Regions from separate parts of the Enterococcus gilvus ATCC BAA-350 genome, predicted to be linked through region 2. Evidence: predicted binding sites of a transcription regulator. Region 2 holds the regulator's gene; the other holds the start of a gene.
What was found. The regulator LexA, encoded in region 2, represses DNA repair genes until DNA is damaged. The targets are predictions, from matches to a motif close to CNAACANNTGTTNG.

Region 1 (15,438 bases), on a different contig from region 2:
TGATGGCTATGTTCCTCCGTTCAGTACATCAAACAGCGCGAGTCAAACCTATCTTGATTTCAATGGGACGCAACTGGCGAGCAGCCGTTTGGCAATAACAGATGAAGGGATAACCGTATCTGGGGTAACACAGGACGAATTCGATAACTTGCAGACCTTTGAATACAACGCGCGGTTGAACAATCCGGTCGGAAGCTATAAACAGCCGGAGCGCTTTACCTTCTACGCGATTTCATCAGGCACCTATTTGCACCAATTCACGATTCAGCATACTGCTGTTTCTCCTGGATTGACGGTCAACTATGTGGATGAAGACGGCGACGAGATCGCTCCTTCTCAAACAGTCGAAGGCAATGTGGGTGATCCCTACGATGTTACGACGGAAACGTACCAACCAGAGATTCCCGGCTATCTTTTAGATCAAGATCAGCTGCCAGCGAACGTCGTCGGCACATTGACCGCGGAAGCTCAGACAGTCACCTATATTTATCAACAAAATAAGGCGGTCCTGAAAACCCATGATTCTAAAATCTACGTTGGTGATCCATGGACAGCGAAGGACAACTTTGATGGCGGGACTGATACGTGGGGAAATCCTATCACTTTTGAGGACGTGACTTTCGAGGACAATGTCGATCCTTCCAAAGTCGGTCAGTACGAAGTCAAATATACCTATGACCGTGTACCCAATCGGATGTGGACCGGCGATTATGCTACTGCAACGGCAACTGTGACAGTCGTTGACCGCAGCAAAGAAGCTCAACCTGTCACGATCCGCTATGTCGATCCTGATGGAAAAGAGATCCATAAGAAGAAGGAACTTCATGGAACGATCGGTGAAGCCTTCGATGTTTCTGACAAAAAGTACCAACCTGCAATTCCAAACTATACATTGGATAACAAGCAGTTACCGAAAAACGCTAAAGGACTCTTCAGTGACAAAGCGCAGACTGTTACCTATGTGTATCAGCCCGTGACGACACCGACAACCACTACAAGCGACTCGTCTTCAGAGACGACTCCGCCTAGCACCACGACGGACACTAGCACGACAACTGAAACTAGCTCTAGCAGTCAGTCAAGTGGCAAGATTTCTGATTCCAGCAGCAGTACGAGTGGCGGAAATGGGACTCCGGCAGGAACATCCAGCACGCCTCCAAGCAATCGGGGCACGGCAAAACAAACCGATAAAAAACTGCCGCAAACAAACGAAAAAATAACCCCTGCTTATCTTTTAGCTGGGCTTGCCATTCTCAGCTTTGCTACAGGACTACTCATCGTTAGTCGAAAAAAAGTCAACTAAAACAAAAGCATCCTAGCCGATTTGGTTAGGATGCTTTTATTATTTTTCCTTCAATAGAAGGACGTTCTATAGAAAATGGGGCTCTGTGAAGGCGAACGATTTCTCAAACTACGAATCGCTCTCACGAAAGCGTCCTTTTCTCCTTACCCCTCTTGGATCTGCAGGCCTAGACCTGCGGCGATGGTCAATGCTTGGTAGCTGTTGACCTTCAGCCCCTTCAGTTGTTCCATTGAAAAAGCGATCTTGCTGAATTGGTTGGAGGTCAGATCCAAATCAGACAATTTCGTCCGCATCCAGTTGCTGTTGTCCAGATTATTAGTATCCAAAAATAAGTGCTTCCACGTGACTTCAAAAAATTCGCTGTCGGTCATCTGACAATTTTCAAAAGCGACATGTTTAAGATTTGTCCCGCTAAATGAACCAAAATTGATCACACAATCTTTGAAACGACAATCGCGCAAATAGCTTTCTGCAAAGTTGCAGCCGGTCAGTTTGCAGTTTTCAAAAACCACTTGATGAAAGCTGCCGCCGATCCATTCCAGATTTGAAAAATCGCAATTTTTAAACAGAACATTTCCCGCCTCGAAACGGGTCAGTTTCCCGCGCTGCATCGTAACCTTTTCTAAAATCGACCGTCGAATAACAAGGTTCTCACACGTTAAATAACTATAATCCACCTCGCTGCCATGGACCGCTTCGATGATGGCCTCATCTTCTAAATAAAAATCTGTTGAAAATGTCGCAGGTAAAATCGGGGCTGCCGGATCATGTTTACGCATACGCTCCCCCTCCGTTCCTTCATAATGCTTTTAGTTTCCCACATTCCTCCGCTTTTCTCTAGTCCCATTTGTATATTCTTTAAGAATGAGTGTTAAAAGAGCTTTTTATTTAGAAGAATGATAAAATTTAGCAATGAGGTGACCGTATGAACAATAAAATAAAAGAATGGCTCCCTGTAGTCATTATCATTGTGCTGATTTTTCTAGCCAGAATGTTTGTCTTTTCTCCAGTAAAAGTGGAAGGACATTCGATGGACCCAACGCTTCACGACAGTCAGCGCTTGATCACATCTAAAATATCCACGCTGAAACGTCAAGATATTATTACCACAAAAGAACCGGACAATCAGAATATCTATGTGGTCAAACGAATCATCGGTGTGCCTGGTGACCGTGTTTCGATGAAAAATAACGTCCTGACGATCAATGGCGAAGAAGTGCCTGAGCCTTATCTGGATGACTTTAAAGAAAAATTCAAAAAGGACAAGCTCGCTGAAGAATACTCCTACAGCACAGCCTTCCAAGAACAAGCCGCAAATGCCACCAGCTTTACCAACGATTTTGATGTGACGGTCCCCAACAATCAATATTTTGTTTTAGGGGATAATCGCTTGATTTCTAAAGACAGTCGGATCTTCGGCTTCGTGGACAAATCCTTGATTCAAGGAAAAGTCGTCTTACGCTTTTGGCCGTTAGACGAATTCAAACTATTTTAATCACATAAAAAAACAAGATCGTCGTACGCTCATACGGTGATCTTGTTTTTTTATACGCGCGTCGCCTGCTAACGGTACAAAATCAACTCGTTGAACAGATGACTCAATTTTTTTAAATCCTTTTCAGACAGTTGGGAGTGGGTGATGAGGTGCTTTTGCTTTTCCGACAACACCTGCTTATTTAACGGTGTCGTCGTAAGGATCATATCAGCGGCTTGAAGTTCTTCGATAAATTGAATTTGATACGTCTGATTGAATCGTGAACGAATCAACTGCTTCAGCATCCCTTCATAAAGCACATCAAAATCAGAGGAAAGATGAACCTTTATGAGTGGTCTGCAGCTATCAATCGGGAATGCTTCGAGACAAATCATCAAACAGCTATACCTCAGATACGAAGATTGTTCAGAAATAGGCAGCGTTTCTTTAAGCTCTTTCCAAAAGGCGACAAAGTTTTTCCAATATAACGGATTAACCTTTTTGATCATCGTAAAACTCAAAATATGTTTGGTGATCGAACGCAATTCGCTTTTCGTATTCGGTTCGATAAATACCTTTAGCAACTGATAACGATGGACCAACCGTGTGATGGTCGCAACAGATGCTGCTTCCGCAGGACCAAAATAGGTTTCTGAACATTCAAGGAATGTCTCTGGACTCAAATCTTCCGCTTTAATAAAATAACCTAATTTCTCTTCATCAAATACCAGGTCAAAGGGATAGATCCCTGTCACGTTCATAATCCCCACTAACGCATACCAATCGTTCTCATTCCAAAAAGGTAAAAAATCAGGCTTCTCTGGAATAGAAAAACTTTGCATCAACGCTTCTTTTTCAGGAGACATACAGAGCTGCTGCTTCTTCGCTATCCCAATAGAAAATAATTTCATCCATAAGGCAATTGAGCGAACATTGAGAGGATCATAGGGCTTTTCTAAATAAGCGACGACCCTTTCAGCTCCTTTTATGTAATGATCATAGTCTAAAAAGAACAAATTATTGCTTATTTCTCGATGCAGGCTCCAGAAAAAAAGATGAGAAAAGGAACGAATCAACAGCTCATCAGAATTAAATTTTATTCTATGGGAGCACGTAATATGTACTTGGAAAGGATTGATTTCTTTATTGATGGCTTTTATTTTTCTCTGCACTGTAGAAAAGCTGACATGATGCTCTTCACAGAAATCGTGGGTGGAAAACTCCCGATCCTGAATAACAGTCATTAAAATCAGATACGACAGATCCGTCTCAAAAATCGCCTTGTACAAGCTTTGTAAATTCGTGCTTTGTCGTTCCAACTGGTAAGAGCCTCTTTCAGGCGTCTCGATCCTAACAAAATAATCGTCATTTCCAGAGTCATTGCTGGCAATGTACATTAAATGCTTACACACATCGTTGATCGTGATCACATTACTTCTGCCAAGCTTTTTTTGGATTTTTTCCGCAGAGAGTGCTTCATCTGAGTTATCCAAAAGATTGATGATATCTCTCGCCAGCATGGTTCTATTGTCTAAACCGAACAACTAAAGGACCTTCTTTCATTCACTCGGATCGCTGAGTGCTTCTTTTCAATCAGTATCCACTCACTTTAATTAATTTTTTCCAATTCGTCTATATTTTTTTATTTATTTTATAAAAAAAAGACAAGAAAAATGCTTCCTGTCTTTATTTTTTATACCTCTTTTGTTTTATTCAGAAATGGCCGGGTGAACGATCGACTATTTTTTAAAGTGCATATTTGGATAGTTTTTAGCCAATCGATTCAAGTTGCGGCGTGTTAAATTCTTCGGACGCTCCTTGATCATTTTCAATACCTGTTCCCTGCTGGTAGAGGAGTGATGGTTGCTTATCAGATGCTTCAAGCGGAATTCCTTCACCGCGGCATTTTCTGGATCAGAGGTATCAATAACAGACGATACTTCCTTTTTTGTCGTTAGGGTGAAGATCAGTGTCGAAGCAACATCTGCCGCAAAGAGAGCCGCTAAAATGACAGGACCTAAATGGTTGGTCGCATCAATAAATTCCTGAATTCCATCCTGAATAACGGGATTGATTACCTTCATCAGAATCAGACAGCCGACACCCCAAAATAAAGAAACCGGTACAGCGACCCGCCCTTCAATATTCAGGGGCACTTTTGTGTAATCCCAAAGCTTCATTCCAAAGAACTTTTCTAACATCCAGCTCGTGATGAACTCGATAATCGTGACGATCACAACAATATTAAAGTATAAGTTCAACAGGGTCCCCGCGTTTTCAGGAACTAAAATCAGTACGGAAGCGACGCCGAAGCCATAGACTGGACAATAGGGCCCCAGTAAAAAGCCTCGATACACATAGTGCCTCGCTTTCAATGAACAATAGAAACTTTCCCAGAGCCAGCCAATCACTGAGTAAACTAAAAAAGTCATAAATAAGTGATCCATTCGATTCTTTCCCCCTCTTCTTCTATCTTAAAATAACTATAGCAAAAAAGTTGGAACTATAAAAAGATTTGCCTCTTATGGAGGATTGCGTGTGAACTTTAGACTTTTTGATCCACATCCCCCTCCACTGTCTCGACATTTGCAGACAGCGCCTTTAACTCATTTTTAAAAATAAAAAACCCTTCATCAGCGATGCGATGAAGGGTTTTAGGTTAGTGATCATTTGTCAAAATTTTCTTAGGTTTTAATAGTTCTACATGATGGATCTGTTCAATGGTCATATGTAAAACGCCTCGTTCCTCTTCGTCGAGGTAGATTTGCTCGTCTTTTTGACCGACGAGCTTTCCTACGAGATCATCTAAGTAATTTCCTTCGCTGTCGAGCGCCTCTAGCTGGATCGCCAAGCGTTTGTTTTGGAGAAAGCCTTGCTGCAAGGTCGCACCAATTTCCTCCACCGTCATTTGTTCTTTTTCACTGTTGATCCGACTGCGTGCCGCGGATTCCTTATTTAGTACCGCAGTATGGTCGGAAAGGTAAAACCCGATCCATTTCATCATCCCTCGGTCTTCATAGACCCGCTTGGCTTCCATAAAAAGCTGCTTCGCACTGTCTTCATCATAGATCATGGTTAATCCATTCCTTCCATTCCGCCAGCATGGCCGCCCACCAATCCGGCGCGCCGAATCGCGGTCGCCCCTTCATTCAATGAGTGGGCGCGTACGATCGACGTGAATTTGTAACGGTTGCGGATCTGGGCTATGACATCATCGATCTTCTCCTCTTTGATCGTCTGCAGCGGCTCTTCAAACAGATTCAGCTGCAAACTCCCAGCCGGTCGTAAAGATGAGACTGTAATAGAGATGTTCCGAACCTCTGAACGGTCCCAATATTTTTCAAACAGTGTCCGCGCGACTTGCGTCAGCTCCTTTGACTGGTTAGTAGGAGGGATTTTTACTTGATGATGGAACCCGCCTCGTTTCCCACTGCCAAAGTAGGCATAAGCAATCCCTAAATGGAGCGTGCCGCCCAATACCTCTTTTTTTCGCAGTCGCTGTGCGACCTGTTCACAGATTTCCGCCAATACCGTAAGAATGTCCCCTTTATGGGCATAATTCTTAGGCAGCACTTGGGAATTCCCAATGGATTTTTCCTTCTCAGGGTACAGGTCTTTTTGTGAAAGGACCGAACGATCAATGCCCCATGCATGCATGTAATGCTGCATACCCATCACACCAAAATGATTTTTTAAAATAAACGGATCCGTGTGGGCAAGGTCCCCCATCGTATAAAACCCCATCAGTTGATAGCGCCGTTCCATCCGCCGACCGATGCCGCAAAAGTCACTCAGACGAAGCGGCCAAATCTTTTCCGGTACATCTTGATACCGCCAATGAGCGAAGTGATCGTCTCTGTTTTTTGCTTCATTGTCCATCGCGATCTTTGCCAATAAGGGATTGTCTCCCATCCCTAACGAGGTATAGATGCCGATCTTATCAATGATCTCCTGTTGGATCATCCTGCCGACTTCCTCCGAACTTTTGCCGAATAATTTCCAGCTATGAGTCAAATCGCCAAATTGTTCATCAATGCTATATGTATGAATGTCTTCCTCTGCCATGTACTGCCGAAAAATCTCCTGGATACGCATATGGTATTGAATGTACAACGTCATCCGCGGCGGGACGACATGCAGGTCCGGGTGATTGGGAATCTCAAATCCACGACTGACATTGCTGATGCCTAATTTCTTTTTCGCCATCGGGCTCGCCGCTAACACAAGACCCGCATTCTCTCGATCGCCGCTCATCACGACGAGCATATCTTCCAATGGCTTCAATCCATGCTCGATACACTCCACACTGGCATAAAAACTTTTCGAGTCCATGCAAAAAACATCTCTGACCGGCTCTCCTTCGTAAATGTTACTCAACATATCCACCTCCAATGCAAACATATGTTCGATTTCAGTTTAAGTTTATTCTGGAATTTTGTCAATCATTTGGATAGAACTTTTTTTCGTTGCTTTTCCTCTATTCAACCAAACCACAAAAAAACGTCCGAAGCCTTTTCCTGCTTCGAACGTTCGTCTTGTTTTTACTGCTTACCGCTTCACAAAAACTGTTTCTAATACGCTATAAAAAATACCTGCTACGACAAAGACCACCCAACTGATTCCCCAGCCCCCCAGCATGAAGGACCAAGCAAAATAAATGATCACCACTAGCGGCCAATACACTTTTTGAAAAACATACTTTGCGCGGGCAGATTCCCCGTATTTTTCCTGCATCGCGTTAGGACCTAATTCATCTTCGTCTGCGATAAAATATTTTTCTTTGATGAATTTATCAAAGCTGGCGTAGTTGATGCTTCCGTAAACGATCAAGAATACTCCCAATGCTAAGAAGAAGAACATGAAGGGCAGCCCGTTCTCCGCATAAGTAAAGATTTGGAAAAAGAACAAAGGCGCCACGCTCAATACGCAAAGACAGACACCGAAAACCAAGCTGACTTGGAAACTTTTTTGATAGCCTTGTTTTAACTTTTGCGCTTCTTTGTTGCACTCGACAGGAATGTAGCGGTCATTCAATCCTTTACTGTTTTTAGAAAATTGCATCCCATTGTAGATAATGATACCGACACTGATGGCGAGGAGGATAAAGAACAGCAGCATCCCCACCATCTCCGCACCGGCTATACTGAATCCCAAAAGAGCGCCCACCGCGAGCAGACATCCGCTGATCCCGATGCTCAGACCTTTGGCGTCTCTCTTGCGATGCTCTAAATACTGGTACATTTCCTCTTCTTCGATACCGTTGTCGGGTTCTTTCTCCCGAGTCGCAAACTCCAGCTCCTCCCGCAGCTCATCGACAGAGCCGAATTCACTGATGACTTGACCGATCGCTTCGTGTTCACTTTTTCCTTCATCGATCAGCGCTAAATAATGATCTTCCATGATCGTGAGAATCTCTTGCTTTGCCCGTTGGACTTCCTTCGTATTTGGAAATTCGAGAAACAATGTCTCCACATAATTTTTTATCGTATCCATTTTTTACCCTTCTTTCATAAATCGGTTCACAACTTTTTTAGTTTGCTTCCATTCATTTCGCTTTTCTTCTAAAAAAGTCAGGCCTATATCGGTGATGTGGTAGTACGTGCGCTTTTTTCCATGGGTAACTTCTCCTGGATACGAATGGATATACCCATTTTTCTCCAATCGGTTGAAGGCGGAGTATAAGGTCGTCTCTTTGATCACATAGACTTCCTCACTCACATCGCGAATTTTTTGGGAAACAGCGTATCCATAAGAATCGCCTTCCTTCAATACGGACAAAATGATGACATCATTGTACCCGCGAATCCCATCGCTCGAAATCATTTTGCCACCTCCTGAAATTACTTCATCTGTCGTTGTAATCATTGTACGACAATTACTACGACAGGTAAAGTAAAATATGGGTCATTGATTGAAAATTTTGTCTGGGTATGTCAAAATCAATAACGGAAAGAAGTGAAGACATGAAAGAAATCGCGATTATCGGCGGCGGCATCATCGGCATGACGCTGGCGAATTATATAGATCCAAAAAAATACCACGTGACCTTGTTTGATGAGCCGACAGGACAAGCAACCAGTGCCAGTGCGGGGATCATCTCGCCTTGGTTGTCGAAACGACGCAACAAGCAATGGTACCGATTGGCAAAAGACGGCGCGGCCTTTTTCCCAAAATTGGTCCAAGATTTTCACTTGGATCACACGATCTATCAGCGTTCAGGAACACTGCTGCTGCGGCCTGAAAAACAATTAGACACGCTTTTTACCTTGGCGGAAGAACGAAAAAAAGACGCACCGGAGATCGGCACGATCGAGCGACTTTCAAGGGAACAGACTCACGACGCACTGCCCTTGCTGAAGCCGGCGCCTGCGTTAAAGATCAGCGGCGGCGGTCGCTTAGATGGCAAAGCCTATTTGATTCATATGCGAAAAAAGGCCGAGCATTCGGGCGTCGCCTTCGTTTCTCAGCGTGTGAAGCTGTTGGATGAAAAAACGATCACCTACGCAGAGAAAAAGGACACTTTCGACCAAATTATTTTGACAGTCGGTCCTCATCTCAAAGAGCTGCTGGCACCTCTCGGCTATCAAGCAGACCTGCGTCCGCAAAAGGGGCAACTGCTTGTGTTCCAGACAACGCTAAAAAACAGCGGCGACTTCCCTGTCGCGATGCTGGATGGCGAAGCCGATTTGATCCCCTTTTTAGATGGGAAAATCTTGTTAGGGGCGACCCATGAAAACGACGCGGGCTGGGATCTGAAGGCGACGGATCAGGCATTCAAGCAGCTCACAGAAGGCGCAATGCCCTTTTTGGCGGAACCGGAAAAAATCCTCGCCGCCCCTGCTCATTTTCGTGTAGGGACTCGCGCTTATACTTCTGATTTCGCCCCCTTCTTCGGTTCCTTGACGGACGGGCTGCTGGTCGCCAGCGGGCTAGGTTCTTCGGGATTGACGACGGGGCCGTATATCGGGTATTTGTTGGCACAGTATATGAATACGGGCGAAGCCAACTGGGACGACTACCAAAAAACCATAACGAACTATATCCACACAGAAAAGCGCTGAGATCGAAAAAAGATCCCAGCGCTTTTTTTACATCGGTTTTAAGTTTTTCTCTAAACGTTCCGTCATCCAAGCCAATCGTTTCCCTCTGCCTGCGTCTGTTTTGGCATCAAAATACGCACGGGTATAGGTTTTTTTTACGGAAGGCGACATGTTATGGAAATTTTCCAGCGCTAGTGGTACGGCCTTCAATAAGGCAGCGACTTCGGCGATTTGTTCATCTGTGATCGCTGAAGGCTTCGTCGCATTTTCCCATTGCCCGTTTGCTTTCGCCTCTGCCACCTTCTCCTGACCGAGGGGCGTCATTCGCCCCTGTGCTTCCAGCTTTGCGACGATTTTTTTGTTTTTCTCCGACCATTTACTGTTTTTACGCCGTGGCGCAAAGTATTTTAAGTACGCGTGCTCATCGACTTTTTTCATGACCCCGTCGATCCAGCCGAAGCTCAACGCTTCTTCCAACGCTTCGCCCGCCTTCAGCGTTTTGACGTTTTTTGTTTTGCCGAATGTCAGCCAAACGCCGCCGCTGATCTCGGCATTTTCGGCAAGCCATTCCCGAAAATCGGCTGCCGTCTCAAAGAACACCTTCTTTTTTTCTTCCATATTACTTCTCTATTCCTAGAACGACTGGCGTTGATTTAAAGCCGATGCCCATCCGATCGATCCCCATGTCGATCAATTCCAAGAAATGCTCTCTTGTTCGGATACCGCCGCTGCCTTTGATCTTGATTCGACCGTCGCATTGATCCATCATCAGCCGGATCACCTCATTTGTGGCTCCTTTGCCTTCATAGCCAGTGATAAAGCCCGTACTGGTTTTGACAAAGTCTGCTTCTGCCGCGATCGCACACTCACACCCCTGCCGTATCTGTTCCTCATTCAAGGTGTCTGTCTCAAGAATGACTTTCACTGCGGTGCCGTGGGCATGGCACGCTTCCGTAATCACCCGCAGCTCTCTAGTGACTTCTTCGTATTTCCCACTGCGAAGCCAACCGAAATTCGCCACGATGTCCAGCTCGTAAATGTCTTCACGCTGGCAATACGTCTCTGCCTGCAGCACTTTGGAGGCCGTCGTGCTGGTTCCAAAGGGAAAATCGCAGACCACACAGATCTTCGTGTCCGTTCCAGCCGTCATCTCGGCGGCGATGTCCAGCGAAGATGGATTCACACACACCGTAGCGCAATGATAGTCGATCCCTTCTTGAATGTATTGACGAATCTCTGCTTCTGTAAAATCCGGCTTCAACACGGATTGATCAATGTAGGCGCCTAATTCTTTCACGGACAGCTCACTCGCTTTTTTCATCATTGGTACCCTCCTGTTTTTTAGATTATTTTCTAACAGAACAAGTCGATTTAGGGCAAAGAAAATAACCCTATTCCTTATTATTCAAGTATAGGGTAACCGACGCTCGTTGTAAACGCTATCTTCGTTATGTCGCGCGGCGAACGACGTCTTGTTTTTCCAATTGCTGCTTCCACCCATCCAAAGAAATCGTCTGGCTTTCTTCTCTTTTCATACGCTTGCGATAGGCGGTCGCCGTCTCTCCAGTCATCTTTTTGAACATCCGGCTAAATACCACAAGACTGTTGAACCCAACCTGCCCCGCGATCGTTTCCACGGTCTCTTCGGTCATTGAAAGTAAAAAGGCGGCGCGATTGATTCGGACACCTAGAATGTAGTCTTTGATGCTGCTGTCCATGTGATTGCGAAAGACCCGCGACAAATGACTGCGGTTCACGGATAGCTGACGCGCGATCGCTTCTACGGTCAACTGCTCTGAATAATGCGCTTCGATGTAGGCGACCGTCTCAACAGCCAACGGAGAATATTTTTTGGTCTCGCCTAAATGGCTCTTCCCACCATCCGCGATCAGATCCGCTAAAAACTGATGGGTCAACGCGTTCAAACGCAGCTCATTTTCCATCGTCTCCTCTGAAAAAGAAAGACAGGCCAAGATCGTATCGATGTAATTCTGGATATTGGAGGAGACCATCGTATAGTGGGCGTCTCGAAAATGGGTGTGCTGCAAGATCGTCTCCGCCGCCTCACCGCTAAAGGAAAGCCAGCCATACATCCACGGCTCCTCTCCGTCAGCCAAATAAAACGTAGAATCCCCCGGACGAATCAAAAACAAATCGCCTTTTTTTAAGTGATACTGCTGATTCTTGACCTGATAGGTCCCCCTGCCCTCCATCACGACATGCAAAATATAATTTTGGCGGATCGCTGGACCAAACGAATGGAAAGGCAGCGTTTTGGAGATCCCGCAAAAGTCAAAATGAAGATCAGTGGTTACTTGATGCTGCTCCTTTTTCAAAAAAATGGTTTGCTCCATCTTTTTCCTCCCAACGAATCGTTTCTTTAAATTATACACGAACAAGTGCCCTTTTTTTTACCGAAAACCGAAACTATTGGGGATTCTCCCAATACTCCTGCCCTTCATGCTACCCTAAAAATAAAGCATTCTCTTGCGTATGGAAAGGAATGGTCTTGTGAAAAAGAGTTTGAAACAGCTCATCCAAACATTGCTGATTTGTCTGATCGTCCCTAGCACGCTGCTGTTGCAAAAAATCAATCCATACATCGACTATGCATTCTCCTATCGCAGTATTTTCACCCTGCTGCTCACAGTGATCGTCCCGGTCTTCATCTTTTGGGCCTTAAAAGAATTATGGGGGATTCTCCGAAAAAAATGATCCGTCTCGTTTTGAATTCTCTAAATTTAATAATACTATATCCCACAAAAAAACCGCCAACAGTGAGAACTGCTGGCGGTTTCTGCTACTGATCCTCCTCTGAGATATTCGATAATTTCACGACGCATACGCCCTCGATCTTCTGGATCGACTCTTTTTCTGGATACAAGGGCATCTCCTGGTAGGCTTTTGTCTTCGCGATTTTTTCAAACTTTTCGACAGAACAGCGTTTATAGGTTACCCCTAAATGCAGCTGAAAGAAATTGTACCACGCCTCGATATTGCCCTCGTAAGTTTCCCAGACAGTGCCGAATTTCGCCCCCTCGTTCGCTTTTTTCATGAGCTCAGGGTACGGCGTCGGGTAATTCCCCTTATGTGGCGTCCCCGCGATCAAAAGAGTGGTCTCGTCCTTTCGATAATCAGCACGTTGCTCCAATTGGGCCCAAATGCGATTAGCTAATTGCGTGCTTTGCCGCTGATCGCTCAACATCACCAATGCATCGTTTTGATTCGTCAAACTGTACGTCCACACCAATCCCACGAGTATACTGACAAATAGAGCGGTCAGCCTTCGCTTCTTCTTACCTGAAAAACCAACTGAGCGGTGCCATAAACAGAACAGCCCGATCAGAAATGGAACGATTACTGTCATCCCCGAAGCCATCAATAAATAAACAAAGGTCCCCGGAATCGCCAGCTGGATCACATTTGCGAAAATTGGAAAAATAGCTAAAAGACCCGTCGCCAGAAAGAAAATCGCCGGCGAGCGTTTTATTTGGATGGCGAGAAAGGCAAAAATCAGGAGAGAAAACAGCCCTAAGCCGAAATAGAAATAGCGCTCTCCAAAGGCATTTCTCACAATTTCATCGCCAAAAAAGAATTGATAGCACGTGCGATAGGTCGCCAAGATCGTGCTGTTCATGGCTCTCAGACTGGTGATTGGTGAGAGCTGATCCGCATTCTTATACGCCGCCATCGTCAACTCAGCGCTGAGTAAAGAAAGCTTCAGGATGATCGCGTATACCACCACTCCCGCGGCACTGATCCCAACGAATTTTTTGACACCCGCTAGTACGTCTGTAAAAGTGTGGGTCGGATCAAGCAGATACAGCACCACATAGCCGCCGCCTGCGATTAAAAATGCCCCGAGATTGCTTTGATAGAAACTGATCGACACTGTCAGCAGCAGCAGCCCTGCACCAATCGCCCACAGATTTTTTGGCGCAGACAAAAAGGCGAGGACCGCTGCTAAAATAGCGAAGAGAATCGACAGACTATAAGGAACGGCACAATACGGGTACATCAAAATCATCGCCGTCATGGGAGAACACGTCAGCGTCAAGCAAAGCAAGACACCTAACAAAGGCTGATTTATGGCGAACAGCTTCATCAAAAGAACACCACTCAAGCTGATAAACAGCAGAATCAGCATCGCAGAAAATGCGGCGTTATTCAGCCCGCCTTGCAGCGCATCCGCAACTACCAAGCCCCAGCGGCCTAAACGAAGCTCCCATTCCCCGCTCATCCGATAAAAACCCGCCATCGTCCCATCAGGGGTCATCAACTGATGAGTATAAACGGTGTAATGAACGATAAGGCCTGCAAGATAGCTGATCCCCAGTACTAGAAAATCCTTGCGTTTAAAAGTCGGCACTCCCTTCGTCACTTCGATTCAGCTCCTTTCTTTTCGGTGTCTCGTTGCAACGGAAACCCAGACAGCTCTTTTTTCTTCTCTTTCCAGCCCCGCCATTCGCCGACTTTAAAAGCGTTGATGAAATTTTTATCAAAATTATCGATCCAAAAGTTTTGATTGACGATCGTCGTCGTGTAGGTGGTCGGTCGATCATGCAGAAGGTGCAAATACTGATTGTAGGCGGGATTCACCTCATCGATCGGTTCTTCAATGAAAAGCTCGATCCCGTCCTCCCCACACGACCGAACCTGAACCGTCAACTCGGTCGTATACCGTTCGTCTGAGAGTTGGAGTTTTCCATGATGATCGAGAAACGAGTCGACGCCCTCAGCCGCCTTCAAGTGGATGCGTTCTTCATTTAAATACACCGTCTCAACCTCGATCGCCCCCTCCCCTTCAGGACCAAAGGTGAGTATGCCCTGCAACACCAGATTCCAACGGATAAATTCATTGTCGATCCCCTTTCGCGGCCGGTTGAAGCTGATCCCATAGAAAAAGCTCACGGCGTTTTGGCATAGCCAGAACAAAATAAATACTTGTGACGCCGTCGGGATCGCATAGATATTGAGGATACTTGCCACGATCGAGACGACGGTCAATAGCAAGCCCACCACGTTGAACACCACGTAGCGCTTGGGCGGCGCTTCATTGATCCGCCAAAAATCTTTCGGGGTCACGACAAAATGCTCTTCCCTGATGCCCACTAATTCTTTAAATAAAGGCCACGCGATATAGGGTGTCAAAATCGTATCGACAAGGTTGCTGTAGGTTCGATTCAAGGATTTTTCCGAAACACAAGACAGGGCCCAATTGTAGATCATGTAGGCCGGCAGCCAAACTAGCAGCAAGAGCAGAATATCTGTGTCCACGATCCTAAAGTTGAACAGCACACTGATGATGGGAATAAACAAAAAAGCCAGTTTACGATAAGGCAGCAGCCAATAATTGTATAGAATAAGGTAGCTAAACTTTGAGAGAAGCGACAATTTACTGAAAAGCAGGCGATTGCTTCGGATTCCCTGCACGAAGCCTCTGCTCCAGCGAACCCGTTGGTCCTTCAAGTCCTCGATCGTAAAGGGACACAAGCCGTACACATAACTTTCTGACAGCACACGTCCCAGATAGCCGGCTTTTTGCATTTTGATACTGGAAGAAAAGTCCTCTGTGATGCTGTCTGTCGACAAGCCGCCTGTGGATTCCAGCGCGTCTCTTG
Region 2 (15,438 bases):
CGTTGATTAGAAAAAAATATTATTAATTTTGAAAAATACTGTAAGTATTCTTGCAGTATTTTTTTAGTGTATTGAAAGTCAAGTGAATGTGTTTTTAATAAATAATAAGTTGTAGTTTTACACAAATTGCACTTACGATAGTATCGATTATTAATTTATTTTTAAGAGAAATTTTTGATTGAAGAATTTTGAGTTTAAAAAAGAACAAAATCTCCTTTGTTTTAAAAATAGAGGCGTTATTTTTTATTGTTAAAGTTTGCTATTTTTATAAGCGGATTAAACAGATAATAGCAAATCTTCTTTTTCAATTAGGTAAGAATTGAATGATACGATGTGTAAGAGATAGAAGTAAGCGATTAGTAATAAAGCTTGTTAATTCAACAATTAATCTTTTTGTAAACTAGGAAAAGAATCTATTTCGTTAACAAAGAAACAAAAAAATACGTGCGTTATATGTTTTAAAATTTTCTGAATGATCGAGAAAAGTGTTGTTTAAAAATGATAATTCAATTATTTTATCTAAGAAAAGTTTTTTTAACCCAAAAATTTTATTAATAATTCTAATTGTGATTAGTGAATTATAAACTTTTTTGTAGCGCTCGAAGGAATCCCAGTGTAAACTTACACTGTAACAAGTAATAATTATATTGTTAATTAATAAAACTTTCCGGGGGCAACGTTTTGGAAACTTATTTTTAATAATAAAAAAGGGGAATAATGTGATGCAAGTATTAATTTTAACACACAATATTTTAGTTGAGAGACCTTTAGTAGAGAAGTTGCAACGCTTGAATATCGAAGTTTTAAGTTCGGCAAAATTACTAAACATGTTGCAAGCGAAGCAGGTTCCATTAGATGTTATGAGCTTCTTTGATGTTTTAGTCATCAGTGAAACTGTCTCTGATCAGGAGCTTTCAGTAATTCTTGAGGAAGTCGGCGAAAAATTTGTTGTCATCAGAGAGACAGATCGAATACCTCAGAAAGATGAAAAAGCTGATTGGGAGTCAAGAGGCGTTGATGAATGGCTGCTTGAAGATGAGACGCTTAGCGGGTTAAGAGAGAAACTCGCCGAGAATACAGTAGAAGAGTCTGTCTATTCAATCGGTTTTGGCATGAAAGCGAAGAAAGAAGAAAGCGAGTATGAAAAACGTCCAATTCCATTGTGGAATCTGACACGTTCAGAACGTGAAATGTTGAGTACGTTAATTTCTACGAAAGATGCGCCAATCAGTCGAAGCGACCTAGCTGTTAAGATTTGGGGCGATAGCGACTCTGCTAGTCACATGACTCGTTTATCTACGATTATTAAGCACTTGCGAAATAAATTGAAAATTGACGGTGTAGAATACGACGTCATTCGCACAAATTGGGGAGAAGGATATCAATTATCAAAAATATTCTTTGATCACTATATTGTGGATGATCGTATCATGGATGAGATTAAAACTGGGAATTGATTCCCAGTTTTTTTTATGAACTAGTAAAAGCTCGTTCTATTTTCCAAAAAAACCTTTTCTTGCTACACTATAATTAAACGAATAAAGGAGCGAGATGAATGGAAAAAAGAGTGATAATCATGAACTTCGACGTAGAATCTAAAGCATATGAGGCATTTTCAAAAGCCAAACGCCTACATATGAACAAATCATTTAAAGGTGAACAAATGGCTGTGGTCCATCATTCAAACGATGGAGAACATAAATTTGAGATTGAAGATTTTTTAGACTTTACCGGAAGCAATAAAAGCTCTACAGGTGGCTTGATTGGGATGATGGTAGGAATATTGGGTGGACCAATTGGTATCTTATTAGGTTGGTTTACAGGTGGTATGATTGGTGCGACACAGGATGCAAAAGAAGTTCGAGAAGCAACAGGCGTCTTTGAATTTCTGATAGACAAGATTGGCGAAGGAGATACCGCATTGCTTTTGATTGCTGAAGAAGAAGACAATCGACCTTTAAATCAATTAATCATGATGGACTTAGGCGGCGAGATTACTCGTCTTGAATATGATGATGTTGAAGCAGATGTGAAAAACGCCCAAGAGATGGCAAAGGATTCTAAAGAAAAAACCACGAATGATGAAATTTCAAAAGATAAATCAAGTGAGGATTAATATTTCCTTTATTTACATTGCGCTAGAGGCGACTTTCTTCTAGAATAAAAGTAATTTAATAGAAAGTCAGGAAAATTATGGAATTAGAATTTTTAGGTACAGGCGCAGGTGTGCCGGCAAAACATCGAAATGTCAGTAGTTTAGCATTAAAATTATTGGATGAGCGTAATTCAATCTGGCTATTTGATTGTGGTGAAGGCACTCAAATGCAGATATTAAGAACAACTATTAAGCCAAGAAAAATTGAAAAAATATTTATTTCCCATCTACATGGAGATCACATATTTGGTTTGCCAGGCTTGCTAAGCAGTCGTTCTTTTCAAGGTGGAGAGGAACCTGTTGAAATATATGGTCCTGTTGGATTAGAAAACTATGTTCGGACTTCGCTTCAAGTGACAAAAACACATTTATCATATCCTTTACATTTTGTCGAAATCAAAGAAGGGATAATTTTCCAAGACAAGCAGTTTACAGTTGAAAGCATGCTGTTGGATCATGGCATTGACAGCTATGGGTTTCGAGTTAAGGAAGCCGATCATGAAGGTGTTTTACAAGTGGATAAATTGGTTGCGCTCGGTGTTCCTGCTGGACCTATTTATGGAAAAATAAAACGCGGTGAAAAAGTAACTATGCCAGATGGTACAACAATTGATGGAAGAGACTTTGTCGGTGAGGAAAAGAAGGGTCGAGTCGTAACGATTTTTGGCGATACCCGATTTATGACCCGATCTAGTGAATTTGCGAAAAACAGTGATGTTATCGTTCACGAGAGTACATTCAATAAGAACGAAAGCAAATTGGCGCGCGCTTATTTTCACTCTACCACACAGCAGGCAGCTACCATTGCAAAAGAAGCACACGCAAAAAAATTACTATTAACGCATATATCAGCTCGCTATTTAGCGAAAGAAGCGAAGGAATTAGAAGAAGAAGCAAGAGAAATTTTCCCAAACACCCAGATTGCGAAAGATTTTGATATCGTGGATGTTCCATTTTCATAAAAAAATAAAAAGGATTTTTCCTTACAGAAAGAAGGGACTTCATTGGATTTAACAGATAAAGTAGTTGTTGTGACAGGCAGTTCTGCTGGCTTAGGAGAGCAAATTTGTTATGAAGCAGCAAAAAGAGGAGCAATTGTTGTTACCTGTGCTCGCAGAATCAATCTTATCGGGCAAGTAAAAGAGCGATGCATTGAATTGAGTGGAAAAGAAGCTTTTGCATTTCAATTGGACATTGCTGATCCTGATAGTGTAGAAGCAGTCATCGGAAAAATTTCTGAAGAAGTCGGAGATGTTGACGTGCTAGTTAATAATGCGGGCTTCGGACTATTTAATGATTTTGTTTCATTTGATTTGGATGTGGCAAGGAAAATGTTTGAAGTAAATGTATTGGGCATGATGTACTTCACTCAAAAAATAGCTATTTCTATGGTTGATAATAAAAAGGGGCATATCTTTAATGTTGCTTCCATGGCTGGTAAAATGGCCACACCAAAATCTACAGTATACTCTGCAACAAAATTTGCAGTTTTAGGTTTTTCGAATGCACTACGTTTGGAGTTGCGGCCTGAAAATGTGTATGTAACGACCATTAATCAAGGTCCGATCGCAACAGATTTTTTTGACAAAGCAGATCCAAGCGGCAGCTATTTAGAAAATTTGGGGAATATTGTTCTAGATCCTCAAAAATTAGCAAAAACTATCGTAAATAAAATGGGTAAGCCGACGCGTGAAATAAACCGACCATTCGTAATGGCTGGGGGTAGTCGTTTCTATGATTTATTCCCGCATATAGGGGATTTATTAGCAGGTGGCCTATTCAATAGGAAGTAGGAACGTACATGAGGAAACAGTGGAAAATTTTATTGGGCTTTATACTTGTACTACTGATCGTGATTTTTGCACTTTCCAATAGCCAAGAAGTGCCAGTGAATTTCTTAGTGAATAAAATCTACTTGTCTCTTGTGTTAGTTATTATTGGCTCTGCTCTAATAGGTGCATTAGTTGTCTTATTGACATCTGGTGCCACGTTATTCCAACAACGCAAGGAAATAAAACAGTTGAAAGAAACGATCCATTCTTATGAGACAGACAATGAGAAAAAGTTAGAAGAAGATAAGGCGTCTTTTAAACGGGAGCAAGAAAATGAAATTGCTGTAATGAAAGCAAATTATGAGACCCTTTTAAAAGAAAAGGACCAAGCCTTAGCAGAAAAAGAGAACACACTCACTGAAAAACGAGATGCTTCGCCCATTGATTATTATGATTAATAGAAGAGGACTTTAGTTTGAGAAAACTAAGGTCTTCTTCTCTTTCTTGTCGGATTCTTTTTTGCTATACTAATACGGTTGGGAAGTGATAGAGTGAAAAAATCAAGCTTTAATTGGCAGTTCAGAGATACGACACCTATTGATTCAGTTTTTCAAACTGAGATGTTGAATCAAGGATATAGTGAAACATTCGCTGAACTTTTATGGAATCGAAATATACGTACAGCAGAAGAATTCTCACAATTGATGAAAGTAAATATCGATGATTTGCATGACCCTTTTTTAATGCACGACATGGAGAGAGCTGTCGAGCGTATTCAAGCAGCCGTAATGGAAGAGCAAGCAATTTTAGTTTATGGTGATTATGATGCAGACGGGATTACAAGTACGTCTATTATGGTAGAAGCGCTTGAAATGATTGGTGCAGACGTACATTATGTATTGCCAAATCGTTTTATTCACGGATATGGACCAAATAAATCTCTTTTTGAAGAAAAAATCAATGAGGGGATTCAATTAATCATTACCGTTGACAATGGCGTAGCTGGGAACGAAGCAATCGATTATGCCAATTCTAAAGGTGTTGACGTTATCGTTACCGATCATCACGAGTTGCCGCCTGTCCTTCCAGATGCGTATTGTATCATTCATCCCCGTTATCCAGAAGGACAATATCCATTTGGAGAACTTGCGGGAGCCGGGGTCGCTTTCAAGTTGGCGACTGCATTGTTGGAAGAAGTTCCTCTAGAAATGCTTGATTTAGTTACCATTGGTACTGTAGCAGATCTAGTCTCAATGACTGGTGAAAATCGGTTATTCGTTAAATTAGGCCTGCAAGCCATCAAACAGACACAGCGTTTAGGGTTGCTAGAGTTATTAAAAGTTAGCAGCGTTGATCTACAGAAGGTTGATGAGATGAGTATTGGTTTCAGCTTAGGGCCAAGGTTGAACGCCATTGGCCGGTTGGGTGACCCCAATCCTGCTGTAGAACTAATGACTACTTTTGACGAGGAAATTGCTCACACTCTAGCTGAAAAATTAGATAAAATCAATGATGAGAGAAAAGTAATCGTGCAAAAAACGACGGCTGAAGCAACAGCATTAATCAATCCGGAGGATAAAGTCCATTTAATTGCTGCGAAAGGTTGGAATCCAGGCGTTTTAGGAATTGTCGCAGGCAACATTTTAAAGCAAACCGGGCAGCCAACGATTATTTTATCCATTGATGAAAATGGTGTAGCTAAAGGATCAGGAAGAAGCATCGAAGCGTTGGATCTGTTTGGGATGTTAACTACAATGCGTTCTGAGTTTACTCATTTTGGAGGACACGCAGCAGCGGTGGGTTTAACTATGCCAGCTGATAGAATTCCCTCACTGCAAAAATTGATGAACGATTATATCTTGGCTGAGCAGATAGATTTGAGTAAAGGATCTGAGTTGAAAATAGATGCTTCTCTTCCTATAGCAAAAATTTCTTTAGGTCTTGTAGAAGAACTAAAAAAATTGGCTCCTTTTGGCACGGATAATCCTGCCCCTCATTTTTTAGTGAATGGAAATGTGAGCTTTTTCAAACGCATAGGTAGCGAGCAGCAACATGTTAAATTCTCATTGAAAAATGAGGATAATCAATTAGATGCTATTGGATTTGGCTTTGGAGAAGAAGCTGAAGAGATACAGCAACCGGACACTCAATTTGTAGGGGATTTAGAAATCAATGAGTGGAATGGGCAGAAAAAAGTGCAACTCCGTTTAATTGATTTTGCTTCCGAAGGTACACAAGTAATTGATCGACGTGCGAAATATACTTGGAATCAAAAAATTGATAGCGGTAAAGCTTTGTATCTGGCTTTTCAAAAGGAGAATCAGAAATTCTTTTCTAAAGAATTGCAGCACTCAATTGTATTATACGATGCGACTATTGACTGGACTGACTACGATCAATTAATCGTACTTGATTGTCCTGATCATAAAGAACTTTTACAGGAAATCACGATTGCCGGACATTTTGAGCGAATTTACCTTTATCTTTATAGCTCAGATGAAGCATATTTAAATGGATTGCCAAGTCGTGAACAATTTGCAAAACTTTATCAATTTTTCCGAAAACAGCCTAAAGTCGATATTCGATTTAAATTGAAAAATGTTTCGAATTACTTAAGAATCCCAGAAAAATTATTAGTATTCATGATTCACGTGTTTTCTGAGTTGAAATTTGTTACAATAGACGACGGTGTTTTACAAATGGTCGAGTCTCCAGAAACTCGGGCTTTTGAAGAGAGTAAAATTTATCAAAAACGCATGGCTCGAATTGATAGCGAAGAATTTTTATTGATGAATGATATTCAAACTATTAGAAATTGGCTGAAAGGCTAGGAGGAACAACCGAAATGAATTTGAAAGATTATATTGCTAGTATCCCAGACTATCCAAAGGAAGGGATTGTATTCCGTGATATTTCTCCACTCATGGCTGATGGCGAAGCATATCGCGAAGCAACAAAACAAATCGTCAATTACGCAAAGGAAAAGCAAATCGATATGGTCGTCGGTCCAGAAGCTCGTGGATTTATCGTAGGATGTCCGGTAGCATTTGAATTAGGATTAGGATTTGCGCCAGTGCGTAAACCAGGTAAATTACCTCGTGAAGTAATCGAAGTTGAATACGAAAAAGAATACGGTACGGATACTTTAACGATCCATAGCGACGCAATTAAGCCTGGCCAACGGGTATTGATCACTGATGATCTGTTAGCAACTGGAGGAACAATTAAAGCGACGATAGAATTAGTAGAAAAGCTGGGCGGCATTGTTGTCGGGTGTGCCTTCTTAATTGAATTAGAAGGGTTACACGGGCGTGATAAAATCCAAGGATACGACATTTTAACATTGATGGACTACTAAAAAGAGTTAAATAGAAAAGAGGCTGCAGACAATGCTCTAATTTAGAACATTGTCTGCAGCCTCTTTTTATTAAATATCAAAAAAGCAGTTGGATGAAATACCCAACTGCTTGAGTGAACGATTAAGCTGACTTGTGATAACGATGATCGTACGTTACATAATAAAAATCCTCGGCAGGTTCTGTAGTGTAAAACTCTTCTTCCTCATTTTCCTCTTCAACGGAATGGTATTCCGCATAATGCTGAGCGTACTTTCGCTCGTCCCATAACATGAACCATACAAGGAACAAACCAGAAAAAATGACGATCGTAGCTAAAGACCCTAACTTACCAATCAATAAACCTAGTAACAATACAGCGATAATTAAACCAAATCTTCTTACTGCTTTCATCAATAATCACTCCTATTATAAAAACGCGAACGTGTGTTTGTATATCTATTATACGAATGTTTGTTCGTTTTGTAAAGAAAAAAATAATCGGAAGTAAATTCCGATTAATAAATATGGTTTCGATACAAACCGACAACTTTTCCAAGAATAGATACGTTATCGAAAATCAGAGGAGCCAACTCGTCATTTTCAGGTTGCAACCGAATATGATCAGCTTCCCGATAGAATCTTTTGCAGGTCGCTTCATTCTCATCCGTCATCGCAATCACGATCTCTCCATTTGTAGCTGAAGATTGTTGTCTTACAATCACGTGATCTCCATCATAAATTCCAGCATTGATCATACTTTCACCACGGATAGTCAGCATGAACAAGCCGCCTTCTTCACTAGAAAGGTCTGGTGGAACAGGGAAGAAATCCGACGCTTCTTCGACTGCTAAAATGGGTTCACCAGCTGTTACAACACCTAACATAGGAATAACTTGCGGTGCTGCCCCGATTTTTTCTAATCCATTAATAGTTAACTCAATTGCTCTTGGCTTAGTGGGATCGCGCTGGATCCAGCCTTTTTTTTCTAACCTAGATAAATGGCCATGAACAGTAGAGGTAGACGAAAGATTCACAGCTTCTCCAATTTCTCTAACAGTGGGTGGGTACCCTTTATCTTCAACGCGTTCATGAATGAAACGTAACACTTCTAATTGTTTTGTTTCCGTTCTTTTTGCCAATGCCCGCACCTTCTTTCGTTTTTTTTAGTGTAGCATAGTTATTCGAACAAATCAAACAAGCGTTCGTATTTGTTTACACTTTCAACTTCTTTTTTTTTATGTATAATTAAAGAGGGAAAAGAGGTGCGCAAAATGATCAATGATGAAACAATTGCTAGAATCAATGAATTATCAAAGAAAAAGAAAACGTCCGGTTTAACAGATGCAGAGGCACATGAACAGAAGGTTTTGCGGGAAGAATACATCGCTTCATTCCGTAGTGGAATGCGCCATCACATCGAAGGAATGAAGGTTGTTGATCCAGAAGGCAACGATGTCACTCCAGAAAAATTAAAAAAGATTCAAAAAGAAAAAGGATTACACAATAGAAAGTAAATCTTTTGTCAGTAAGTGATTGAAAAGTCAAAATAAATCGGTTACAATGAATTTGTAATTAAAGTATTTATGACCAAAAAGGAGGAAGTAATTTGTTCGACAAAATCGATCAACTAGGTGTAAACACAATCAGAACATTAAGTATTGAAGCAATCCAAAAAGCAAACTCAGGTCATCCAGGACTCCCCATGGGTGCAGCCCCAATGGCTTATGCTCTATGGACAAAGCATTTGAATGTTAATCCAGCGACTTCATTAAATTGGGCAAATCGCGACCGGTTTATTCTATCTGCAGGTCATGGTTCGGCGATGTTGTATAGCTTATTACATCTTGCAGGATACAAAGTAACGATTGATGATTTAAAAAGTTTCCGTCAATGGGAAAGCAAAACACCAGGGCATCCTGAATTCCTTCATACGGATGGTGTCGAAGCAACTTCAGGTCCTTTAGGTCAAGGTATTTCAACTTCTGTTGGGATGGCAATGGCTGAAGCTCATTTAGCAGCAACATACAATCGTGACAGTTTTGATGTGATGGATCACTATACCTACGCTTTGTGTGGAGATGGCGATCTAATGGAAGGCGTATCTGCTGAAGCAAGTTCTATGGCGGGACACATGAAATTAGGCAAATTGATCGTGTTATACGATTCAAACGATATCTCTTTAGATGGACCTACTTCAAAAGCCTTCACTGAAAATGTAGGTGCTCGCTATGAAGCTTATGGTTGGCAACATATCTTAGTAGAAGATGGAAATGATTTAGAAGCCATTTCCAAAGCGATTGATGAAGCGAAAGCTGAAACGGACAAACCGTCATTGGTCGAAATTAAAACAGTGATTGGATTTGGTTCTCCCAAAGAGGGTACATCTGCTGTTCATGGTGCGCCACTTGGAGAAGACGGTATTAGTGTTGCAAAAGCTGTATACGGTTGGGAATATCCTGACTTTACGGTTCCCGAAGAAGTTTCAAATCGATTTAAAGAAGAAATCAACGATAAGGGTGCGAAAGCAGAAGCTGATTGGAATGCGATGTTTGCAAACTATGAAAAAACTCATCCTGAGTTAGCGAAACAATTTAAAGCGGCTTTTGCTGGAGAACTTCCAGAAAACTGGGAAGCTTCATTACCAGTTTATGAAGAAGGAACTGCACAAGCTAGTCGTGTGTCCAGCAAAGATGCGATTCAAGCTATTTCAAAAGCTGTTCCGAATATTTGGGGTGGATCTGCTGATTTATCAGGTTCAAATAATACAACGATCGCTGATGAACCAGAGTTTCAACCAGGTTCTTATGAAGGCCGAAACATTTGGTTTGGTGTCCGTGAATTTGCAATGGCGAGCGCGATGAATGGCATTCATTTGCATGGAGGAACACGTATATATGGAGGAACATTCTTCGTATTTACTGATTACTTGCGTCCGGCTGTTAGAATGTCAGCCATCCAAGGATTACCGGTTGTCTATGTGTTAACACATGATTCTGTGGCTGTCGGTGAAGACGGGCCTACACATGAACCAATCGAACAATTAGCAAGCGTTCGCTGTATGCCTAACGTACAAGTAATTCGTCCTGCTGACGGCAACGAAACTTCCGCTGCATGGATTCAAGCGTTAGAAACAAAGAATAAACCAACTATCTTAGTATTAAGTCGTCAAAATTTACCAGTCTTACCTAATAGTAAAGACATGGCTAAGGAAGGCGTAGCAAAAGGTGGTTATGTGATTTCTAAAGCTGAATCAGATACACCAGATGGTCTATTAATTGCTACCGGTTCTGAAGTGAACCTAGCTGTTCAAGCTCAAAAAGATCTTAAAGAGCAGGGCAAAGACGTTTCCGTTGTTTCTCTTCCAAGTTTTGATTTATTCGAAGCACAAGACGAAGCATACAAAGAATCTGTTTTACCTAAGGCAGTGAAAAAACGCGTAGCAATCGAAGCAGCTTCTCCATTCGGTTGGGAACGTTATATCGGATCGGAAGGTAAGATGATCGGTATTGATCATTTTGGAGCTTCTGCACCAGGAGACTATGTTTTAGAACAATTTGGATTCACTGTGGAAAATGTTGTGAATACTTTTAACAAACTTTAAAATTTAATTTGAAAAGGTTGAGGAGAATAATTTTCCTCAACCTTTTTTGTGATCAGATTCTTCAGGTCTCTAGCTGTAAATTGTTTAACGGTAAGTTTAGCATTCCAGAAGGGAAAGTAATAGTTTTACTAAAATAAAGTTTACATAATATTTTACTCGAACACTAATAATTAATGGCGGTTTCAATTTTTCGATACGTTCAATAAAAATGTTTATTCGTGAGCAAATTTATTTAGACAGAAATTAAATTCTGTTATACTGTCCTTGTGCAAAATATTGCAATTAAAAAATGATTCAAACGAAAGAGGGACGACAATGAAAGTAGTAGTAGTAGGATGTACACATGCCGGTACCGCAGCCGTTAAAAATATTTTAGCAAACCACCCGGATGCAGAGGTGACAGTGTTTGAGCGGAATGACAATATCTCATTCCTTTCATGTGGAATCGCTTTATACGTAGGTGGAGTCGTGAAAGATCCAGCAGGGCTATTTTATTCTAACCCTGAAGAACTTACTTCTTTAGGTGCAAAAGTGAACATGGAACACGATGTAACAAACATTGATACAGATGCTAAAAAAATCACAGCAAAAGATTTGAAAACAGAGGAAGAAAAGATCGTTGAATATGATAAATTGGTTGTAACAACAGGTTCTTGGCCAATCATCCCGCCGATCAAAGGGATTGAATCTAAGAATGTTTTATTATGCAAAAACTATAACCAGGCAAATGTCATCATTGAACAAGCAAAAGACGCTAAAAAAGTTGTAGTAGTCGGTGGAGGATATATTGGTATTGAATTAGTAGAAGCTTTTGCCGAGTCAGGTAAAGAAGTAACGCTAATTGATGGATTATCAAGAATCTTAAACAAATATTTAGATAAGCCTTTCACAGATCTACTAGAAAAAGAATTAGAAGACCATGGTGTGACATTAGCATTGGGAGAGAACGTAAGTGAATTCGTTGCAGATGAAAGTGGTGCTGTAACTAAAGTAGTGACACCGAGCAATGAATTTGATGCGGATATGGTTATCCTGTGTGTCGGTTTCCGACCTAATACAACGTTATTAGAAGGCAAAGTAGATATGCTGCCAAGCGGAGCAATCAAAGTGAACGAATATATGCAATCAAGCAACCCAGATATTTTCTCTGCGGGTGATTCAACAGTTGTTCATTATAACCCAACTGGAAAAGATCAATATATCCCTCTAGCAACAAACGCTGTTAGACAAGGAATGTTAGTCGGTCAAAACTTAGTTGAACAAAAAATGAAATACCGAGGCACACAAGGTACTTCTGGTCTTTACTTATTTGGATGGACGATTGGTTCGACTGGATTAACAAAAGAGAGTGCTGCATTAAATGATTTAGACGTGAATGTAACAGTAATCGAAGACAATTATCGGCCTGAGTTCATGCCAACTACTGAAAAAGTTTTAATGGAGATTGTTTCAGAAAAAGGCACGAATAAAATTTTAGGTGCACAGTTCCTTTCAAAATATGATATTACACAATCTGCAAATACAATCTCAGTGGCTATTCAAAATAATATGACGTTAGAAGATTTAGCATTACAAGATTTCTTCTTCCAGCCACATTTTGACCGCCCATGGAATTACTTGAACATTTTAGCTCAAGCGGCTTTAGCGGAAGCAGAATAAAAAAAGGGAGGCGTAAGCCTTCTTTTTTTATTGCTAAGAGAAATTTATCAGACTTGGAGTTCCTTTTTTTTTAGTGTAAACTGAGAAACGAACGGAGGATTTCAAATGATTTCATTAAATGATTATTTAGCGGGTGGGGAGACAACAATCTCAAATCTGTTATTAAAAAATTATACTAAACTGGGACTGACGACTGACGAATTTATGTTGTGGCTGCAGCTTTACGCTTCACATCAATCTGGAGTAGATTTTCCTGATTTGACTGTAATTGCCCAAGACATGGGATGTACTATTGAGAAGATATATGCGTCATTAAATTCACTTGTCAATAAAGAATTCGTTACGTTGGATACCGCATTGGACGATGAGGGCAAGCAGAGTGATCGTTACAATTTGTTGCCTGCTTTTGAGAAACTGACAATATTGAAAGAACAAGAGCGCTTTGAAATTGAGGAGAAGAACGATATTGCTGCTCAAAAGAAAATGTTAAGATCTTTTGAACAGGAATTCGGTCGGCCTTTATCACCGATTGAATACCAAAAAATTGGGTATTGGTTAAACGAGGATCACTACGCACCATCGTTGATTGAATTAGCACTACAGGAAGCGGTATTAAACCAAGCGTACAATTTTAAATATATTGAAACGGTTCTTCAAAGCTGGGAAAAGAAAAATATTCGATCAAAAGTTCAAGTCGAAGAGGAGCAGCGACGACGTAAACAGATTTTATTACAGAAGGAAGAACAAAATCAATCCGAAGAACTACCAAAGGTTTCTCTCTATAATTGGCTTGAAAGGAAGGATTCTGATGCTTAATAAAGAAAAAACAATGGAAGCTCTCTCACGAATGTACGAAATGTTTCCAAGAGCAATTGGGGAGCTGCATTCAGATTCTCCTTTTCAACTCTTAATCGCTGTTATTCTAAGCGCCCAAGCGACGGATGTTTCCGTGAATAAAGCCACACCTGCACTATTTGCAGCCTATCCCACTCCAGAGGCGTTAGCACAGGCACCTATGGACGACATTGTTGCGAAAATTCGAACGATCGGTCTTTACCGAAACAAGGCCAAAAATATTAAGGCTTGTGCACAGATGCTACTAGATAATTACGGTGGTATTGTACCAGCATCTCGTGAAGAATTGGTAAAGCTACCGGGCGTCGGACGCAAAACAGCGAATGTTGTGCTTGGAGATGCTTTTGGTGTCCCAGCAATTGCTGTTGATACGCATGTAGAACGGGTTACTAAACGACTACGCATTTGCAAGCTGAACGCGTCTGTTACTGAAGTGGAGGCCACCTTAATGCGCAAGATTCCAAAAGAATTATGGGTAAAAAGCCACCACACATTAATTTTTTTTGGAAGGTATCATTGCACGGCTAGAAGTCCTAAATGTGAAATTTGTCCGCTGTTGGATATGTGTCAAGATGGGAAAGACAGATTAAAAGCCACTCGAAACTAGTTCGAGCGGCTTTTTTTAATTACTTGATGGCGGTGTGCCATTATTTCCCGGTGTCGGTGCCGGCTGACTAGCACTTGACGACGGTTGAGATGGCTGTGGCTCAGGAGCCGCCGATGATGATGGTGGCGGTGTGGGCGCAGGAGCAGAAGATGAGCTACTAGGAGGCACTGGCTCGCTGCTGCTTGCTGGCGGCGCGATCGTAGATGACTCAGAAACACTCGACTGCGCTGTGCTGCTTGATGGCATGGTCGTCTGACTAGAATAAGAATTGTAGTATGAACTTTGACCAGTCCGATTTGGTTGAACAGGTGTATAAGAGGCGCCTTTTACATAAAGTTCATTCCCACTTCGAAGCACATCATCAGGCATTGTCCAATCAACATTCGGAACATTTTGAGAAACATAGCTCATGAATTCTTTGTAAATGAGTTGTGCAGTATTCTCTGATTCTGAGGTAATAGGAGTCATGCGATCGTCATAACCAGTCCAAATTGATAATGAATAATTTGGTGTAAATCCTGTGAACATAACATCTGGCTCAATAGCACCGGCATGAGGTATCTTCGCTAACTCGTCATCTGTATAATTTGAAGTACCTGTTTTACCAGCTTGGAAAAGATTCGGGATTTGAGCATATGTTCCAGTCCCTCTTGAGATAACATCCTTTAAAATATCAGTAATCATGTATGCAGTGTACGGTTCCATTGCTTTCTCGCCTTTATTTGAGAACGTTTGTTCTGACCCGTCCTGATATTTGATTTTATTGATATAAAGGGGTTCATTATATGTTCCGCCATTAGCGAAGGCAGCGTAAGCAGCAGCCATTTTTTCAGTAGAAATACCATACTTTGTTCCATCCTGTGTTTCAGTATTACTTGATATGGCATTGGCTTGTTGAATATCTTTGTATTCAATACCTAATTTTTTCAAAAATTTAGAAACATTTTCGGGTCCCACTTCGTTAAATAATTTGACTGCAGGGACATTTCGAGAGTCATAAAGTGCCTGACGTAAAGTGATGGTCCCTTGATATGAATTGTCCCAGTTTTTAACTTCTGTCTGAGTTCCTTCGTAACGATAAGGCTCATCTTTGAAACGTGTTTCAGCCGTTGAGAATTTTTTGTACTCGAAAGCCGGGCCGTAATCAGTTATCGGCTTAACAGTTGAACCAAAATCCCGTGTAGTATTCACCGCACGATTCATACCTAAATAAACGTCATCAGCAATATTTCGTCCGCCGATTTGTGCTGTAACATTTCCGGTCTTGGAATCGATCAGTGTCGCAGCAACTTGGAATTTTTCATCAGGATATTGAACGTACTCGTCACCATTTACAATAGAATATAGACGATTTTGTGCATCCTTGTCTAAATTCGTGTAGATGTCTAAACCATCCGTATACACATTTTTTCCGGTTTTCGCTTCAACTTGTGCGATAACTTCTTTAACGT

Region 1: I592_RS16425 (Y-family DNA polymerase) is a predicted target of LexA. The motif match lies at 7,172-7,185, and genes of this name have one in related genera.

The regions. Positions count from the first base shown of each region.
Region 1 covers NZ_ASWH01000002.1:286,154-301,591, reverse strand. Annotated here, with positions in the region: gene I592_RS16455 (MucBP domain-containing protein) at 1-1,303, shown strand, start outside; gene I592_RS16450 (pentapeptide repeat-containing protein) at 1,447-2,082, opposite strand; gene lepB (signal peptidase I) at 2,229-2,798, shown strand; gene I592_RS16440 (helix-turn-helix domain-containing protein) at 2,867-4,321, opposite strand; gene I592_RS16435 (putative ABC transporter permease) at 4,517-5,224, opposite strand; gene I592_RS16430 (hypothetical protein) at 5,437-5,850, opposite strand; gene I592_RS16425 (Y-family DNA polymerase) at 5,853-7,157, opposite strand; gene I592_RS16420 (permease prefix domain 1-containing protein) at 7,326-8,270, opposite strand; gene I592_RS16415 (PadR family transcriptional regulator) at 8,274-8,600, opposite strand; gene I592_RS16410 (NAD(P)/FAD-dependent oxidoreductase) at 8,741-9,838, shown strand; gene I592_RS16405 (YdeI/OmpD-associated family protein) at 9,866-10,435, opposite strand; gene deoC (deoxyribose-phosphate aldolase) at 10,437-11,138, opposite strand; gene I592_RS16395 (AraC family transcriptional regulator) at 11,266-12,171, opposite strand; gene I592_RS16390 (hypothetical protein) at 12,329-12,532, shown strand; gene I592_RS16385 (glucosyltransferase domain-containing protein) at 12,618-14,198, opposite strand; gene I592_RS16380 (glycosyltransferase family 2 protein) at 14,195-15,438, opposite strand, start outside.
Region 2 covers NZ_ASWH01000001.1:1,501,033-1,516,470, forward strand. Annotated here, with positions in the region: gene obgE (GTPase ObgE) at 1-10, shown strand, start outside; gene I592_RS07455 (winged helix-turn-helix domain-containing protein) at 723-1,457, shown strand; gene I592_RS07460 (DUF456 domain-containing protein) at 1,556-2,116, shown strand; gene rnz (ribonuclease Z) at 2,194-3,117, shown strand; gene I592_RS07470 (SDR family NAD(P)-dependent oxidoreductase) at 3,160-3,948, shown strand; gene I592_RS07475 (LapA family protein) at 3,957-4,385, shown strand; gene recJ (single-stranded-DNA-specific exonuclease RecJ) at 4,479-6,758, shown strand; gene I592_RS07485 (adenine phosphoribosyltransferase) at 6,773-7,285, shown strand; gene I592_RS07490 (hypothetical protein) at 7,407-7,676, opposite strand; gene lexA (transcriptional repressor LexA) at 7,781-8,404, opposite strand; gene I592_RS07500 (DUF896 family protein) at 8,537-8,779, shown strand; gene tkt (transketolase) at 8,872-10,866, shown strand; gene I592_RS07510 (FAD-dependent oxidoreductase) at 11,182-12,525, shown strand; gene I592_RS07515 (DnaD domain protein) at 12,631-13,341, shown strand; gene nth (endonuclease III) at 13,334-13,987, shown strand; gene I592_RS07525 (PBP1A family penicillin-binding protein) at 14,003-15,438, opposite strand, start outside.